Regions from separate parts of the Nonomuraea sp. NPDC049655 genome, predicted to be linked through region 2. Evidence: riboswitches for the same ligand, from Rfam matches in the RefSeq annotation. Region 2 holds a riboswitch; each other region holds the start of a gene.

Region 1 (4,341 bases), on a different contig from region 2:
GAGTCCTCGGTGTACGCGAGCGCGACGCGGTCGGGGTCGCGGGTGTTCCAGGCGTCCTCGGCGGCCTGGACCTTGATCCGGGCGGTCTCCTCGGTGAACGGCGGGACGGGCGGGCGGGTCATGGGCGGTCCTCTCATCGAGAGAACGGGCGTTCTCCCGGGTTGTGCGCTAGCGTAGAGAACGATCGTTCTCCGCGGCAAGCACCTGGAGGGGTGTCATGGATCACGAGCAGCGGCTGCTGGACGCCGCGGGCGACCTGTTCTACCGCCGCGGCGTGCAGGCGGTCGGCATGGACGAGATCCGGGCCGCCTCCGGCGTCTCGCTGAAACGCCTCTACCAGTGTTTCCCGTCGAAGGAGGCGCTGGTCGTGGCCTATCTGCGGCGGCGCGACGAACGCTGGATGGCCTCGCTCACCGCGTACGTGGCCGACGCCGGCGACCGCATCCCGGCGGTCTTCGCGTGGCTGGAACGCTGGTTCACCGAGGACGACTTCCGCGGCTGCGGGTTCGCCAACGCCTTCGCCGAGCTGGGCGCCGGTTCGGCCGCCGTCCGCACGGCGGTGCGCGAGCACAAGGAGCGCCTGCGCGCCTACCTGCGCTCGCTCGCCGAGGAGGCCGGAGCCGGAGACCCCGGCCTGCTCGCCGAGCAGTTGCTCACCCTGATCGACGGCGCCACGGTCACCGCGATGATCTCCGAGGAGGCGGGCGCGGCCCGCTCGGCCGGGCAGGCCGCGGCGGTCCTGGTCCACCGGCGGCCCTGAAACGCGAAAGAGCGCACTCCCCGCGGGGAATGCGCTCTTCGCTTGGCAGGATCAGGCGGCGTACGACGGGTAGCCGTAGCCGACGACCTGGGAGGTCGGGCGGACACGCTGCTCGACCTTGCCGTTGCCGGTGTTGCCCTCGATCGTGGAGATCGTGCCGTCGCCGTTGTCCTTGACGACGAAGCCGACGTGCTGGATGTCGCTCAGGCTCTTGCTGCCGCTCCAGGAGAAGAAGACGACGGCGCCCGGCTTGGCCTCGGTGCCCCAGCGGTCGTTGGCGGCGAACCACTTGGCGTGGGTCACGGTGTAGGCGTCCCAGCCGACCTGCGGGCGGGCGCCGGTCTGCTCGCCGACCCAGGAGACGAACATCGAGCACCAGGGGGCGTTCAGGTACATGGCGCGGTTGCCGCCGTCACGCGCGGCGGTCTCGGCGGCGCGCTGCGAATCGGCGTACCACTTCTGGAACTTGGTGCCGCCGCCGTTGGCGTCCTCGGAGGTGCCGACCTGGGCGCGGGCCGTGGCCAGCACCTGGGCGGCGGTGACGTTGACCTTGCCCTTGGCGCTCTCGTCGGCGGCGCGGTTCTGCGCGACGCGCGGCTGGGCGGCCACGCCGGCGACCTTGGCGGTCTGGGTGGCGGTGTGGGCGGTGGCGGTGGCGGTGTCGGCGTTCACTGCCGCGTGCGTGCCGAGCACGCCGGCGACGGCGGTCGCGCCGAGAGCGATCTTGGCGAGGTCGAGCTTGTAGGCACGGTGAAGACGGTGCTTGGCCATGAGGGTGTTACTCCTTGAGCTTCCGTGCCGCTTGCCGGGTTAGCTGACGGGTTCGGGCGGGAAGCTGCCCTACGGCACCACGGTGCCGATTCACCCCATTGGACACATGGGTCCCCGGTTCCGCGCACAGGCGGATTCAGCGGTCTCTTGGTCAGGCAAAGGGCTGACGCATCGTCTTCCCGGGCCCGGGAAAGGGCCTGAAGGTATATGTGCGACGCCCGGATGCGGGGATGTCCGCATCGACTCTGTACAACACGGGTCCCGCTTGGGTAATTCCCAGGCAATGCCATCCCTACCTGGGACGACTCCCCGTTCGGCTGTGTACAACCAAGCTACCCGGCGAGTAATTCCCAGGCAAATGGCGGCAATGAATTCGACGGTGCGTGGGAGAAACGCTACGCACCGAATCGGTTCACGCCACGTGCGCCTTTATCGCCACACTCGTGAGCGCCAGCAACAATTCCAGATCGGGCTCGGCGTCGACCTGCACGGCGACCCAGGCGCGGTCGCGGCAGGCATGGACCTGGTCGCACGCCCGCAGGTACGGCTCCAGGCGGCCGATGGCGGGGGCGGTGAGCCGTACGTGGATCTCGTCCCGGCCGGCCAGGCGCAGGATCTCGGTTCCGTGTACGGCGAAGGTGACCTGCTGACCGGTGCCGCTGACGTTCAGCGACGGCCAGGACCGTAACTCCGCGACCGCGCGGACCACGTAGGGCCCGCGTCGCGTGGGCGTCCGCCGCCAGGCGGAGATTCCTGCCACGCTCCAATGCTGAGCCACGGCTCACCTCGCCGTCAGCCCCCGTTCCTGAACCGTTATCCCCTCGTGAACGGGCGCGTCCAGGGTCTGACCGGCACGATTACGGACGCCTGACCGATACGTATTGACGCTCCCCCAGGCAGAAGCTACCGTCGATTCACAACTTAAAGGAAACTTTCCTAATAGTTTCCCCAGAAGTCTCCCATCCCACTCCCCACACACCCCCCCAACGGATGTCGGAGCGACATGAAGCACACCATTCTGAGCAAGGTCCTGGCGGGAATGGCGGCATTGGCCCTGCCTCTCACCGCGGCCGTGGCCGCCCCAGCGCTCGCCTCCGCCAGCACGGTGGCGTACGCGGCGGCCTGGGCCCCGTGGACCGCCTACACGGCGGGCACGGTCGTCACCTACAACGGCGTCGACTACGTCTGTCTCCAGGCGCACACCTCCCAGCCCGGCTGGGAGCCGCCGAACGTGGCGGCGCTGTGGAAGGTCTCCGGTGGCGGCGGCAGCGACACGACCGCGCCGTCCGTGCCGGGCAACCTGCGCTCGACCGGCGTCACGGACACCAGCGTGGCCCTGGCCTGGAACGCCTCCACCGACAACGTGGCCGTGACCGGCTACGAGGTCTACCGCGGCGGCACCCTGGTCACCACCGTCACGGGCACCACGTACAACGACACCGGCCTCACCGCGAACACGGCCTACAGCTACACCGTGCGCGCGCGTGACGCGGCCGGCAACCGCTCGGCCAACAGCAACCAGATCTCCGCGACGACCACCGGCGGCGGTGGCGGCGACGACAAGACACCGCCGTCGGTCCCCGGCAACCTGCGCTCGACCGGCGTCAGCAACAACAGCGTCTCGCTGGCCTGGAACGCCTCCACCGACAACGTGGCGGTCACCGGCTACGAGGTCTACCGCGGCGGCACCCTGGTCACCACCGTCACGGGCACCACGTACAACGACACCGGCCTCACCGCCAACACCTCCTACAACTACACCGTGCGCGCGCGTGACGCGGCGGGCAACCGCTCGGCCGACAGCAACCAGATCACCGCGACCACCACGGGCGGCGGCGGTGGCGGCGGCAACAAGGTGCTGGGCTACTTCGTCCAGTGGGGCATCTACCAGCGCGGCTACCACGTCAAGAACATCGACACCAGCGGCTCGGCGGCCAAGCTGACCCACATCAACTACGCGTTCGGCAACGTGCAGAACGGGCAGTGCACGATCGGCGACAGCTACGCCGACTACGACCGCTTCTACCAGGCGGGCGAGAGCGTCGACGGCGTCGCCGACACCTGGGACAACGGCGCGCTGCGCGGCAACTTCAACCAGCTGCGCAAGCTGAAGAAGAAGTACCCCAACCTGAAGGTGCTCTTCTCCTTCGGCGGCTGGACCTGGTCCGGCGGCTTCGGCCAGGCGGCGCAGAACCCGACGGCCTTCGCCGACTCCTGCTACAAGCTGGTGGAGGACCCCCGCTGGGCCGACGTCTTCGACGGCATCGACATCGACTGGGAGTACCCGAACGCCTGCGGCCTGACCTGTGACACCAGCGGCGCGGCGGCGTTCAAGAACGTGATGTCCGCGCTGCGCTCCCGCTTCGGCGCGAACAACCTGGTCACCGCGGCCATCACCGCCGACGGCAACGACGGCGGCAAGATCGACGCGGCCGACTACGGCGGCGCCGCCCAGTACGTCGACTGGTACAACGTCATGACGTACGACTTCTTCGGCGGCTGGGACGCGCAGGGCCCGACCGCCCCGCACTCCCCGCTCACCACCTGGGACAAGATCCCGATCCCCGGCTTCTACACCGACAACGCCATCCAGAAGCTCAAGAGCAAGGGCGTCCCGGCCGCCAAGCTGCTGCTCGGCATCGGCTTCTACGGCCGCGGCTGGACCGGCGTGACCCAGGCCGCGCCCGGCGGCACGGCGACCGGCCCGGCGCCCGGCACGTACGAGCAGGGCATCGAGGACTACAAGGTCATCAAGACCCGCTGCCCGTCCACCGGCACGGTCGCGGGCACGGCCTACGCCTACTGCGGCA
Region 2 (4,341 bases):
GCGCGGCGCGCGTGTACTCGGTGGACAGCCAGACCGAGACGGGCTTGATGCCGCCGCTGAAGTACGAGGCCGCCGGCGAGGCGATCACCATGTACTTGTAGGTCTTCGACGGGTAGTTGACGCCGAGCCCGGCCTGCGTGGCGAACATGAACGGGCGCAGGTAGAGGCTGTGGCCCTCGGTGGTCGGCACCCACTCCTTGTCGGCCGAGACCAGCAGCTCCAGCGACTCCACGAACGCCTCCTCCGGCAGTTCGGGCATGGCCATGCGCTCGGCCGAGCGGTTGAAGCGGGCGGCGTTCGCGTACGGCCGGAAGGTCGCGATCGAGCCGGAGATCTGCCGGTACGCCTTCAGGCCCTCGAACAGCTCCTGCGCATAGTGGAAGACCGAGGTCGCGGGGTCGAGCGAGAGCGGCCCGTACGGCATGAGCCGGGCGTCGTGCCAGCCCTCGCCGTCGGTGTAGTCGATCGAGATCATGTGGTCGGTGAAGACCTGCCCGAATCCGGGGTTCGCCAGTACCTGCTCCCGCTCGGCCGCGGTGCGAGCGTGGTCGGAATGCTGCACGTCGAAGCTGAGCTTCTGAGCGATGGTCATGACGGAGGTCCTTCTCTCTACGAATCTGCGACTTCGAAAGCTGATTCTGTTAGCTACTGCCCGCGAGCAGTATTCGTACTTCCTAGTGTCTCGCGATTTGGGATGGCAAGAGGCAGTTGGGGTGGTTAGATCCGGCGAACGCGAAAAAGCGCCTGGCAGTCCGTGTTCGGACCGCCAGGCGCGTGCGGGGCTAGGCGGTCCTAGCCGGCTACTCGCGCGGCGATGTCGTCGCCGATCTCGCTGGTCGTGCGGCCGGCGCGGCCGGTCACCCGCTCGGCGATGTCGGCGGCCACGGCCTGCTCGACCTTGGCGGCCTCGGCGTGCAGGCCGAGGTGGTCGAGGAGCATGCCCACGGACAGGATGGTGGCGGTCGGGTCGGCCTTGCCCTGACCGGCGATGTCGGGCGCGCTGCCGTGCACCGGCTCGAACATGCTCGGCGAGGTGCGCTCGGGGTTGATGTTGCCGCTGGCCGCCAGGCCGATGCCGCCGGCGATCGCGGCGCCGAGGTCGGTGATGATGTCGCCGAACAGGTTGTCGGTGACGATCACGTCGAAGCGCTCGGGCTGGGTGACGAAGAACATCGAGGCCGCGTCGATGTGGCTGTAGTCGGTGGTGACGTCGGGGAACTCCGCGGCCACGCGGTCGACCGTGCGCTGCCAGAGGTCGCCGGCGAAGGTGAGCACGTTCGTCTTGTGGACGAGCGTGAGCTTCTTGCGGGGCCGCGACTGAGCCTTCTGGAAGGCGTACCGCACGACGCGCTCGACGCCGTGGGCGGTGTTCAGCGACTCCTGGGTGGCGATCTCGTGCGGCGTGCCGCGGCGCATGACGCCGCCGGTGCCCGCGTAGAGACCCTCGGTGCCCTCGCGGACGACGACCATGTCGATGTGCTCGGCGGTGGCGCCGGCCAGCGCGGTCTCGACGCCGGGGAACAGCTTGACCGGCCGCAGGTTGACGTAGTGGTCGAACTCGAACCGGAGCTTGAGCAGCAGGTCGCGCTCCAGGATGCCGGGCGGCACGCTGGGGTCGCCCACGGCGCCGAGCAGGATCGCGTCGTAGCCGCGCAGCTCTTCGAGCACCGCGTCGGGCAGGGTCTCGCCGGTGCGGTGGTAGCGGGCTGCGCCCAGGTCGTAGTGGGTGGGCTCGATCTTCGTGCCCACGGCCTCCAGGACCTTGAGCCCTTCGGCTACGACCTCGGCGCCGATGCCATCCCCGGGGATGACGGCCAGGCGGATGTTACGCGACTCCATGGGCGGTACCTTACCGGCTCGTCTCGGCTGACGAACACATCATCTCAACAACCGGACAATCCGTTTTGGGGGGATTGCGACCTTTTGACCGTTTCGTTAGAGTTCGACGAGCCTAATCCACGCAGCCGCTGCGTGGAGCCGGGGACCCACCTTTCCCCCCGGGGCGAATCGGCTGCGCCTCCCCCGAGGAGCCGCCGTAGGGCTACTTCCAGGCCCGAGCCCGTCAGCTAACCCGGTCGGCCACGTGGAAGGACAGTCCCCTGTCTAGCATCGCCATCCTTGTGGCGGTGGCAGCGGGCGCCGCAGGTCTCGTGCCTGCCGCCCCCGCGGCTCCCGCCGCTCCGGCCGCCCCCACCCCCTCCATCACCCTCACCGGCCCCCAGGTGAAACAGGTCCAGGAACGGCACGTGCCGAAACCGGCCTGGAAGGTCGCCCTCGAATACGCCATGGACAAGCGCGGCACCCCGTACGTGTGGGGCGGCGCCAGCGAACGGGGCTACGACTGCTCGGGCCTCATGCTCCGAGCCTACGAGGACGCCGGCATCGAGCTCCCCAGAACCGCCGCGGAGCAGTACGGCGCCTTCTCAAGGAAGATCGCCTGGAAGGACCTCAAGCCAGGCGACCTGGTGTTCTTCAGCGGCCTCGGCCACGTCGGCATGATCTCCAAGCCCGGCTACATGGTCCACTCCCCCCACACCGGCGACGTGGTGAAGGAGGAACGCCTGTCGCAGTGGCGCAGGCAGGCCTTCGTCGGCGCGGTACGCCCCGACCCCAAGGGCGTCAAGCGCTGGGCCGACTACAAGCAGCTCCAGAAGGCCCCCGCCCCCGCCATGCTCACCGCGACCCTGTGACGACGACCTTCCCCGGGGCGTGCCCCTCCTCCTGGTAGCGGACGGCCGCCGGGAGCTCGCCGAAGGGGAAGGTCCGGTCGATGACCGGGGTGACCGCGCCCCGCTCGATCAGCCCGGTCAGCGTCAGCAGGTTCGCCCTGTTGCTCCCGCAGCGGACGACGTCCGCCCTGACGATCCGCTGCGGGACGAAGGGCCCCGACGCGAGCGCGGCGAACATGTGGCCGGCCGGCTGCACCCAGCGGCCGGCCGGCCCGCCCACCAGCACGTACGTGCCCTTCCTGGTCAGCACGCGGCGGCAGTCCGCCAGCCGGCGGCCGCCCGCCACGTCGAGCAGCAGGTCGAAGCGCCGGCCCGACGCCGCGAAGTCCTCCTTGGTGTGGTCGATGACGTCGTCCGCGCCGAGCGAGCGGACCAGGTCCGCGTTGCGCCCGCTGCACACGCCCGTGACGTGCGCCCCCAGCGCCTTGGCGAGCTGCACGGCGAACGTGCCCACGCCGCCGGACGCGCCGTTGACCAGCACTTTCTGGCCCGGCTGGAGGCGTCCCTCGTCGCGCAGCGCGATCAGCGCGGTGTTGGCCGCCATCGGCACCGCCGCCGCCTGCTCGAACGACAGGCCCGCCGGTCTGGGCGCCACCTCGCCCTGCCGCAGGCAGACGTACTCGCCGAAGCCGCCCCCGAGCGACATCGCGTACACCTCGTCGCCGGGACGGAACAGCGTGACGTCCTTGCCGGCCGCCTCGACCTCCCCCGCCACGTCGGCCCCGAGGACGGCGATGCGCGGCCGGCGCAGCCCGACCCCGCCGCCCATGACCCGGGCCAGGTACGGCTCCCCCCGCATGAAGTGCCAGTCGTAGGGCTGCACGGACGTGGCCCGCACCCGGACCAGCACCTCGTCGTCGCGCGGCACGGGCCGCTCGACGTCGGTCAGGACGAGCTGGTCGGGCGAGCCGAACGAGCGCAGGACGTACGCCTTCATCGTTTTCTCCCTCGTGCCGCTGATGTGCCGCCAGTGTGGGCGTGACCTGCGCGGACGCTCAACGGTCGAAAGGCGACGGCTCGATGGCCGAAAGTACGACGGCCCGCCCGCCGATGGTGCGAACCAGGACCGGCCGTCCGCGCGATGACCGGGCACGGGCGCGGGCGGCACGCTCTCAGGCATGAGATGGATCGCACCCGCCGGGCTGGTCGCGCTCAGCGTCGTCCCGCTGGTCGCCGGCGCAATCCGGGTGACCGAACTGGCCGCCGGCGCCCCCGTGGCGGCGGACAACGCGCGCTTCTTCGCCATGCCCGTGCCGGTGTTGCTGCACATCCCGGCTTCCCTGGTGTTCTGCGTCCTCGGCACGTTCCAGTTCCAGGCCCGGTTCCGGGCCGGGCGGCCGGGGTGGCACCGCGCGGCGGGGCGGGTGCTGGTGGCGTGCGGGCTGGTCGCGGCGCTGTCGGGGGTGTGGCTGACGCTCTTCTCCGACCTTCCCGCCGGCGACGGGATGTTGCTGGCCGCCTTCCGGTTGCTGTTCGGGACGGCCATGGCCGCCTGCCTCCTGCTCGGCCTGGCCGCGATCCGGCGGCGCGACGTGGCCCGGCATCGCGCCTGGATGACCCGCGGGTACGCGATCGGGCTCGGCGCGGGCACGCAGGCGTTCACCCTGGCGTT
Region 3 (4,341 bases), on a different contig from region 2:
TCGCGCGGCACGCGGCCACCCTCGTACGGCCGGGCACCGCCGTGGCCCTCTCCGCCGGCACCACCACGTGGGCGCTGGCCCACCACCTCGTCGCGGTGGCCGAGCTGACCGTGATCACCAACTCGATCCCCGTCGCCGAGGTCTTCCACCGCAACCCGCGCGCCGACCGCACGGTCGTGCTGACCGGCGGCGTGCGCACGCCCTCCGACGCGCTCGTCGGCCCCGTGGCGGTGGCGGCCATCCGCCGCCTGCACGTGGACACGCTCTTCCTCGGGGTGCACGGCATGAGCCTGCGCGCCGGGTTCACCACGCCCAACCTCCTGGAGTCCGAGACCGACAGGGAGCTGGTGGCCGCGGCGCACCGGCTGGTGGTCCCCGCCGACCACACCAAATGGAACACGGTCGGCATCAGCACGATCGCCGAGCTGACCGAGGCCGACGTGGTCATCAGCGACGCGGGGCTGCCCGAGGAAGCACGCACCGAGCTGGCCGAACGGGCCGGAGAACTGATCATCGCGGAGGGCACGCCTTGAAGCGCACCATCACCCACCTGGCAGACGGCCGAGAGCTGATCTACTTCGACCGGCGCGACGACGCCGACCGGAGCGCGATCGACCGGCGGCCGCTCGATCCGCGGCCGGTGGCCTCCGAGCTGCGCTACGACCCGCTGACCGAGGAGTGGATCGCGATCGCCGGCCACCGGCAGACGCGGACGTTCCTGCCGCCGGCCGACGAGTGCCCGTTGTGCCCGTCATCCGCCACGCGGGCGTCGGAGATCCCGGCCCATGACTATGACGTGGTGGTGTTCGAGAACCGCTTCCCCTCTTTCTCCGGAAATTTTGGGACTTACGGGGATGTCGGCGGCCTGAGTGAGGTGCGGCCGGGTGTCGGACGTTGTGAGGTGGTGTGCTTCACCTCCGACCACTCCTCCTCCTTCTCCAGGCTCTCCAACGCGCAGGTCAGGCTGGTCATGGAGGCGTGGGCCGACCGCACGGCCGAGCTGTCCGGCATGGAGGGTGTCGAGCAGGTGTTCTGCTTCGAGAACCGGGGCGAGGAGATCGGCATCACGCTCCCCCACCCGCACGGGCAGATCTACGCCTATCCCTACGTGACCCCGCGCACCAAGCTCCAGCTGGGGGCCGCCTCTCGGCACACGGGCGGCAACCTGTTCGCCGACGTGCTGGCCGCCGAGCAGGCCGCCGGCACGCGGGTGGTGGCCGCCAACGAGCTCTGGACGGCGTTCGTGCCGGCCGCCGCGCGCTGGCCGTTCGAGGTGCACGTGTATCCGCACCGGCAGGTGCCCGACCTGGCGGCGCTGTCGGAGGAGGAGCGGGCCGCGTTCGCGCCGCTGTACACCTCGGTGCTGCGGGCGCTCGACGCGCTGTTCGGGGTCGCGATGCCGTACATCTCGGCCTGGCACCAGGCGCCGGTGCGGTACGGTCGCGAGCTGGCCTACCTGCGCCTGGAGCTGTTCAGCATCAGGCGGGCGCCCGGGAAGCTGAAGTACCTGGCGGGCTCGGAGTCGGCCATGGGGGCCTTCGTCAACGACGTGCTGCCGGAGGAGGCGGCACGCATGTTGCGATCACGAATTGATCACTAATTGGTTTCTCATTAAAGTCGCATGACTCGTGATCTACCACTAATATCCCGTTAGACATCGGCCATAACGGTCGTTGTACGCCTAATCCCGGGCGTGTTGCCCGGGAGCCGGGGACCCATCGCATCCGGGGTGAATCCGCGCAAGTGGTAGGGACTGCTCCCGTGCCCGAACCCGTCAGCTAACCCGGCCGGCAGAGGGAGAGGAACAACCACGTGGCGGCTTCGTCCCCCGCGAGTCTCGCCGTCGGTCTCATCACCGCCACCGCCCTGCTCGTCCATCCGGCCGCCGCCTCGGTCTCCGGGGCAGCCGCCGTGGCGGCCGCGCCCAAGCCGTCCGAGGCGCAGCTGCGGGCCCAGCTCAAGGAGCTCAACCGCAAGGTCGACAAGCTCATCGAGACGTACAACCTCAAGCGGGTCGAGCTGGCCAAGGCCCAGCAGGCCGCCACCGCGGCCCAGCAGCGGCTCACCGCCGCCGAGCAGGCGCTGGCCACGGCCGAGCAGCGGGTCGCCGAGATCGCCCGGCTGCGCTACCAGAACGGCGACACCTCCCTGCCGGCGTTCATGATGACCCCGGACGGCGGCGGCGCGGCCGTGCTCGAACAGCTCACCGCCGAGCAGCAGGCGGTCGTGGACAGCGTGGCCAAGGCCCGCGACGACCAGAAGAAGGCCGCCACGGCCGCCGCCGCGCTCGCGACGGAGCTGAAGGCGGGCACGGCGGAGGTGGCCGAGCAGCGCGACGACGCCCAGGACGTCATCGACGACATCAAGAAGAAGCTCCAGGACCTGGTGCCGTTCGGGCCGGGCAAGAAGTCCGACGGGAGCTGGGCGCCCGAGCTGCCGGCCGGCTCGGACAACATCACGCCGCGCACCCGGCTGATGCGCGCGCAGGTGCAGAAGAACTTCTCGCTGCCGTACGAGGTGGGCTGCTTCCGGTCCGGCTCCAGCGGCGAGCACCCGCTCGGCCGGGCCTGCGACTTCATGATGAGCACGGGCGGCACCATGCCGAGCGCCGTCAACAACGCCCTCGGCGACCGGCTGGCCGACTGGGCGCTGAAGAACAAGGCCAAGCTGGGCGTCAAGTACGTGATCTGGAAGCAGCGCATCAACCAGGGCTCGGGCTGGCGCTCGATGTCCGACCGCGGCAGCATCACCGAGAACCACTACGACCACGTGCACATCTCGATGAACTAGCCGCGGACCGGCGGCTCAGCGGATGCCGGTGAGCTTGTCGGGGTTGGTGACGGAGTAGACGGCGGCGATCCGGTCGCCCTCGGGCGTGAGATCGACGACGACCACGGCCAGCGGCCCGTCACCGGAGAAGACGAGCGCGCACGGGTCGCCGGCCACCCGCCGGTAACGCAGGTCCACCGCGCCCGGGGTCAGCGTCGCGGCGACGGACATGAACAGCGCCGCCACCTGGTCCCGGCCGTGGACCGGCTGCAGGCTGGTGGCCGGTCCCTTGCCGCCGCCGTCGGTCCACAAGGTCACCTCCGGCGCCAGCACCTCCAGCAGGGCCCGCAGGTCACCGCCGAGGGCGGCCGCGGCGAACCGCTCGGTCACCTCGGCGTGCACGTCGGGCTGGGTCCGGTGACGAGGACGGCGCGCGTGGACGTGGCGGCGCGCGCGGGCCGCGAGCTGCCGGACCGCCGCGGGCGTGCGCCCGAGGATGTCGGCCGTCTCCGGGTGGCTGAATCCGAACACCTCGTGCAGCACGAAGACCGCTCGTTCCAGCGGTGACAGGGTCTCCAGCACGACCAGCACCGCCATCGACAACGACTCCCCGCTCTCGGCGGCGCCTCCGGTGTTGTCGGGGGCCGTGACCAGCGGTTCCGGCAGCCAGGGGCCGACGTAGGTCTCCTGCCGACGGCTCAGGTCCGCCCGCCGGGCGAGCGCCTGGTTCACCGCGATCCGCACCAGGTAGGCCCGGACGTTCTCCACCGGTCCGGCGTCCGGCCTGCGGTGCCGGGCGGACCAGGCCAGCCACGCCTCCTGCAGCACGTCCTCGGTGTCGGCGACGCTGCCGAGCATGTTGTAGACCACGGAGAACAGCAGTTCCCGGTAGCCGAGGAACTGCTCGGTGGCGGCGTCGGCGGGGTGCCGCGGGGTCGGTGTCATGGCGTGCCTCCTCGTCTGTCGTAACCGAAGAGCCCCGATGCGTGGCGATTGTGACATGAAGGCATCAAGCGTGATCTATGCCACTCATGTCACAGTTCCCGGCCGGTTGCCCCTCTGTGGTGGCGTCACGACTCACAAGGGAGAGCTTCGATGCGTACATTGATCCGCGACGTCAGGGTGTTCGACGGCGAGCAGACCGTCGCGACGGCCGACGTGATGATCGAGGACGGCCTGATCGCCGCTGTCGGCAGCGGCGCGGGCCACCCGGCCGACGCCGAGGTGGACGGCACGGGCAGGACGCTGCTGCCCGGCCTGATCGACGCGCACACCCACGTGTTCGACGGCAGCCTGGCCCAGGCCCTGCGGTACGGGGTCACCACCGAGCTCGACATGTTCTGCCTGCCGCAGATCCTCGCCGGGCAGCGGCGGCTGGCCGCCGAGAACGACGACGTGGCCGACCTGCGCAGCGCCGGCACGCTGGCCACCGCCCCGGGCGGGCACCCGACCCAGTTGCTGACGGCCCTGGCGGGCACCGTCCTGGACGGGCTCGACGTCACGGCGATCGACTTCGTCTCCGACCCGGCGCAGGCGCCGGCGTTCGTCCAGGCCAGGCTGGCCGAGGGGGCC
Region 4 (4,341 bases), on a different contig from region 2:
CGGGCCGCCGCCCTGGACGCCTGGATCTCCATGAGCGCGACCAGCCCGTGCACCTCGGGTTCGGCGGGCATCAGCCCGGCCAGTACCCGGCCCAGCCGCAGCGCGTCCTCGCACAGGCCGGGCCGCATCCAGTCGTCGCCCGCGGTCGCCGAGTACCCCTCGTTGAAGATCAGGTAGATGACCTCCAGCACGGACGACAGGCGTCCGGCCAGCTCGGCGCCCTGCGGCACCTCGAACGGGACCTTCCGGTCGGCCAGGGTGCGCTTGGCCCGCACGATCCGCTGGGCGGCGGTCGGTTCGGGCACCAGGAACGCGCGGGCGATCTCGTCGGTGCTCAGGCCGCCGAGCACCCGCAGCGTCAGGGCCACCCGCGCCTCCATCGACAGCGCCGGATGGCAGGCGGTGAAGACCAGCCGCAGCAGGTCGTCCTCGATCTCGTCGGGCTCGGGCGGCTCCCCGGCGGTCTCCAGCCGGTGGCCCAGCTCGGCCAGGTTGCGGGACATCCGCTCGTTCCTGCGGATCAGGTCGACGGCGCGGCGCTTGGACACCGTCATCAGCCAGGCGCCCGGGTTGCGTGGCACGCCGGATTCCGGCCACTGCTCCAGGGCCGCGACCAGCGCGTCCTGGGCCAGCTCCTCGGCCAGGCCGACGTCGCGGACCAGCCCGGCCAGGCCGGCGATGAGCCTGGGCGCCTCGATCCGCCAGACCGCCTCGATCGCCCGGTGGGTGTCGGAAGCCATCACCGGCTCATGACACCAGCACCGTCCGGGGTCCGCAAGCCGAGGTCAGCTCTCCCGCCCGCCCAGACGCCGGCGCATGGCCTTCTCCCGCTCGACCTCCGCCGGGTCGGACGAGGCCGCGTCGGGCGCGTCGGAGGCGTCGTACACCCGCCACACGTCCAGGCCGATCCCGTCATAGCCCTCGGGGACGGGCACGCGCATGGCCCATTCCAGAGCCTCCTCCCTGGACTTCACCTGGATCAGCCAGAACCCCGCGATCAGCTCCTTGGCCTCGGCGAACGGGCCGTCGATCACCGTGGCCCGGCCGTCGCTGTAGGCGATCTGCGCGCCCTGCGAGCTCGGGTAGAGCCCCTCGGCGGCCAGCAGCACCCCGGCCTTGGCCAGCGCCTCGTTGTAGGCGTGCATGTTGTCGACGAGCTCCTGGCTGGGCAGCGCCCCGGCCTCGGTCTCCCCGTTGGCCTTGCCGACGATCATGAATTTCATCCTGCCGTCCCTTCCGTCCGCGGCCCCGGGGCGGAGCCGGCCTCGCCGAAGCGTCGAACGGGCGCCGGCCGGATCGACACGCGGGCGCGGACCGTCCGCTTCCAGGGCACCGTACCGGTCGTGCGGCCGGGTGGCCGATGTGCCATCCTCGCCCCATGCACCAACCCGCACAAGACGCCCCCGTCCCCAACCGGGCCCTCTGGGACGAGCGCGCCCGCGTCCACGGCTCCACCTCCGCCGACCGGTTCTACGACGTCGACGCCTTCCTCGCCGGCCGGCAGACCCTCTACCCGCTTGAACGCCGCCTGGCCGGCGACGTCGCCGGCCGGGACCTGCTCCACCTGCAATGCCATTTCGGCCTGGACACGCTGAGCTGGGCACGGCTCGGAGCGCGGGTGACCGGCGTCGACTTCTCCCCGGTGGCGGTCGCGCGCGCCCGCGACCTGGCGGCCAGGGCCGGGCTGGCGGCCACGTTCGTCGAGGCCGACACGCAGCGGCTGCCGGAGTCGCTGGCCGGCGGCTTCGACCTGGCGGTGGCCACGTACGGCGTGTTGTGCTGGATCGGCGACCTGGACGCCTGGATGCGCGGCGCGGCCATGGCGCTGCGGCCGGGCGGGCGGCTGGTGCTGGTCGACCTGCATCCGGCCTACGAGACGGTGTCCTCGCTCGACCCGCTGGTGGCCGACTGGCCCTACGGCGGCGGCCAGGCCCACCGGGAGACGGTGACCGGGACGTACGCCGACGCCGCGGTGGTGACCGAGGCCCACGAGGCGGTCGAGTACCCGCACTCGGTGGGCGAGATCGTCACGGCGGCGGCGCGGGCCGGGTTCACGGTGGCCGAGCTGGGCGAGCACGTCGAGACCGACATGGACCCGCGCGGCCTGCTGGCCGAGGGCGCGGACGGCCGGTACCGGTTCCCGTTCGGGGACTCGCACCTGCCGATCCTGTACTCGCTGCTGGCGGTCCGGCCCTGAGACGCGGCGAGCGCGCGTCCCTCGTACGGGGACGCGCGCTCGGAGCGGGGGAAGGTCAGCTCGCGTACTGCGGGTATCCGTAGCCGACGACCTGCGACTTCGGACGGACGCGCTCCTCGACCTTGCCGTTGCCGGTGTTGCCCTCGATCGTGGAGATCGTGCCGTCCTGGTTGTCCTTGACGACGAAGCCGACGTGCTGGATGGCGTCCAGGCTCTTGCTGCCGCCCCAGGAGAAGAAGACCACCGCGCCGGGCCTGGCCTCGGCGCCCCAGCGGTCGTTGGCGGCGAACCACTTGGCGTGGGCCACGGTCCAGGCGTCCCAGCCGACCTGCGGGCGGGCGCCGGTGTGCTCGCCGACCCAGGAGACGAAGATCGAGCACCAGGGGGCGTTCAGGTACATGGCGCGGGTGCCGCCGTCGCGGGCGATGGTCTCCGCCGCGCGCTGGGAGTCGGCGTACCACTTCTGGAACTTGGTGCCGCCGCCGTAGGCGTTCTCGGAGGTGCCGACCTGGGCCTTGGCCATCGCCAGCACCTGCTGGGCGGTGACGTTGACCTGGGTCTCCTCCGCCTTGCGGGTCTGGGCGGCGGTCTGCGGCGCGACGGCCGAGTGCCCGGCCGCGGCGGCCGGGCCGGCGCTGTCGGCGGCGGCGGCGGTGGCGTGGGCGCCGATGGCGGAGGCGAGGATGGCCGCGCCGAGCGCGGCGTGAGCGTAGGTGATCTTCGGGGCACGGATGGGACGGTGCGTGGCCATCGAGGGCATTGACTCCTTGCTTCCATGCCGCTTACCGGGTTAGCTGACGGGTTCGGACGTGGAAGCTGCCCTACGGCACCGAAGTGCCGATTCACCCCAAAGGACGTGGGTCCCCGGTTCCGCCCGAAGGCGGATTCAGCGGTCACAGGACGATCCTGTGAAATGTCTTGCGATGGTTGGACAAAGCCGGACAAACCGGACGTCTGCCGCGAGATGCCCCACAAGGTAATACATCGGGCAAGAGCAAGGCAAGTGGCTAAAGGTCCAGCTAGGAGAGTTGCGCCCGCGCTTCGGCCAGAAGCCCCATCATGGCAAGGGATTCGTCAAGCGGCATGATCGCGCTCTCTGTGCGGCCCTCGATCGTGGCCGCGCGCACCTCGCGCAGCTCGCCCGCGTAACCGTTGTCGGCCGGGTCGAGCACCAGCTCCTCCGTCTCCATCGACGGCCCCGACAGCAGCACCCGCCGCGGCGCCCAGAACGGCGCCAGGATGTCGGCCCGCATCGACGTGCCCACCACGCTCGCGTCGTTGGCGTGATGGGCCAGCAGCGACACGTCCACCAGGGCGCGCCGCCCGTCCGGGTACAGCAGCAGCCCGCCGGCCTCGGCGTCGACGCCGCTGGGCGCCAGCGAGCCGGCCATGCGCAGCTCCGCGGGCATGCCGAGCAGCAGCTGGGCCAGCCCGAACGGGTAGATCCCCAGGTCGAGCAGGGCCCCGCCGCCCAGCTCCGGCGCCCACAGCCGATGGGCGGGGTCGTAGGGCAGCGCGAAGCCGAACGAGGCCCGCACCGACCGGATCTCGCCGAAGCGCGGATCGGCCGCCACCCGCTGGATGAGCGGGTTGAAGCGCATCCACATGGCCTCCATGAGGAAGACCCCGGCCGCGCGGGCCAGCGCCACCATGCGCTCGGCGTCGGCCACGTCGGCCGCCAGCGGCTTCTCGCACAGCACCGACTTGCCCGCCGCGATGGCCGCCTCGGCCACCTCCAGGTGCTGGGCGTGCGGCGTGGCGACGTAGATCGCGTCGACGGCCGGATCGGCGCACAGGGCCTCGTAGGAGCCGTAGGCCGACTCCGCGCCCAGCTCGTCGGCCAGCGCCCGCGCCCTGAGCGGGCTCCGCGAGCCGACGGCGGCCACCCGCATGCCGGGCTCGGCCACGATGGCCGCTCCCACGGTACGCGCGATGCCGCCGGTCGCCGCTATTCCCCAGGTGAAATCTCGCACGACCGAGATCGTAGAGCGCTCAGGTCAGGTTGAACGAGTCGGGGTCGGGCCCGATCCGCCGCCCCGCGTTCATCGCGCCGATGGCCGCCATGTCCTCGGTGTCGAGGATGAAGTCGAACACGTCGATGTTCTCCTCGATCCTCGACGGCGTGACCGACTTGGGGATCACCA

Evidence for each region. A riboswitch is a leader RNA that binds a small molecule or an ion and turns the genes downstream of it on or off. The one in region 2 is predicted to bind cyclic di-AMP.
Region 1: it holds a riboswitch for cyclic di-AMP, as region 2 does, so the genes downstream of both, ACIBQ6_RS23015 (CHAP domain-containing protein) here and ACIBQ6_RS08655 (C40 family peptidase) in region 2, are expected to answer to the same signal.
Region 3: it holds a riboswitch for cyclic di-AMP, as region 2 does, so the genes downstream of both, ACIBQ6_RS49225 (hypothetical protein) here and ACIBQ6_RS08655 (C40 family peptidase) in region 2, are expected to answer to the same signal.
Region 4: it holds a riboswitch for cyclic di-AMP, as region 2 does, so the genes downstream of both, ACIBQ6_RS04425 (CHAP domain-containing protein) here and ACIBQ6_RS08655 (C40 family peptidase) in region 2, are expected to answer to the same signal.

What each region holds. Positions count from the first base shown of each region.
Region 1 covers NZ_JBITLS010000007.1:46,086-50,426, forward strand. Annotated here, with positions in the region: gene ACIBQ6_RS23005 (nuclear transport factor 2 family protein) at 1-122, opposite strand, end outside; gene ACIBQ6_RS23010 (TetR/AcrR family transcriptional regulator) at 218-760, shown strand; gene ACIBQ6_RS23015 (CHAP domain-containing protein) at 812-1,531, opposite strand; cyclic di-AMP (ydaO/yuaA leader) riboswitch at 1,546-1,683, opposite strand; gene ACIBQ6_RS23020 (luciferase family protein) at 1,944-2,291, opposite strand; gene ACIBQ6_RS23025 (glycosyl hydrolase family 18 protein) at 2,535-4,341, shown strand, end outside.
Region 2 covers NZ_JBITLS010000002.1:698,544-702,884, forward strand. Annotated here, with positions in the region: gene ACIBQ6_RS08645 (branched-chain amino acid aminotransferase) at 1-592, opposite strand, end outside; gene ACIBQ6_RS08650 (3-isopropylmalate dehydrogenase) at 793-1,839, opposite strand; cyclic di-AMP (ydaO/yuaA leader) riboswitch at 1,939-2,096, shown strand; gene ACIBQ6_RS08655 (C40 family peptidase) at 2,127-2,690, shown strand; gene ACIBQ6_RS08660 (NAD(P)-dependent alcohol dehydrogenase) at 2,674-3,666, opposite strand; gene ACIBQ6_RS08665 (DUF2306 domain-containing protein) at 3,848-4,341, shown strand, end outside.
Region 3 covers NZ_JBITLS010000026.1:13,398-17,738, forward strand. Annotated here, with positions in the region: gene ACIBQ6_RS49215 (DeoR/GlpR family DNA-binding transcription regulator) at 1-533, shown strand, start outside; gene galT (galactose-1-phosphate uridylyltransferase) at 530-1,600, shown strand; cyclic di-AMP (ydaO/yuaA leader) riboswitch at 1,669-1,807, shown strand; gene ACIBQ6_RS49225 (hypothetical protein) at 1,813-2,790, shown strand; gene sigJ (RNA polymerase sigma factor SigJ) at 2,806-3,714, opposite strand; gene ACIBQ6_RS49235 (amidohydrolase family protein) at 3,865-4,341, shown strand, end outside.
Region 4 covers NZ_JBITLS010000001.1:953,393-957,733, forward strand. Annotated here, with positions in the region: gene ACIBQ6_RS04410 (RNA polymerase sigma factor) at 1-740, opposite strand, end outside; gene ACIBQ6_RS04415 (YciI family protein) at 786-1,223, opposite strand; gene ACIBQ6_RS04420 (class I SAM-dependent methyltransferase) at 1,379-2,197, shown strand; gene ACIBQ6_RS04425 (CHAP domain-containing protein) at 2,253-2,948, opposite strand; cyclic di-AMP (ydaO/yuaA leader) riboswitch at 2,962-3,099, opposite strand; gene ACIBQ6_RS04430 (Gfo/Idh/MocA family protein) at 3,217-4,170, opposite strand; gene ACIBQ6_RS04435 (aldo/keto reductase) at 4,190-4,341, opposite strand, start outside.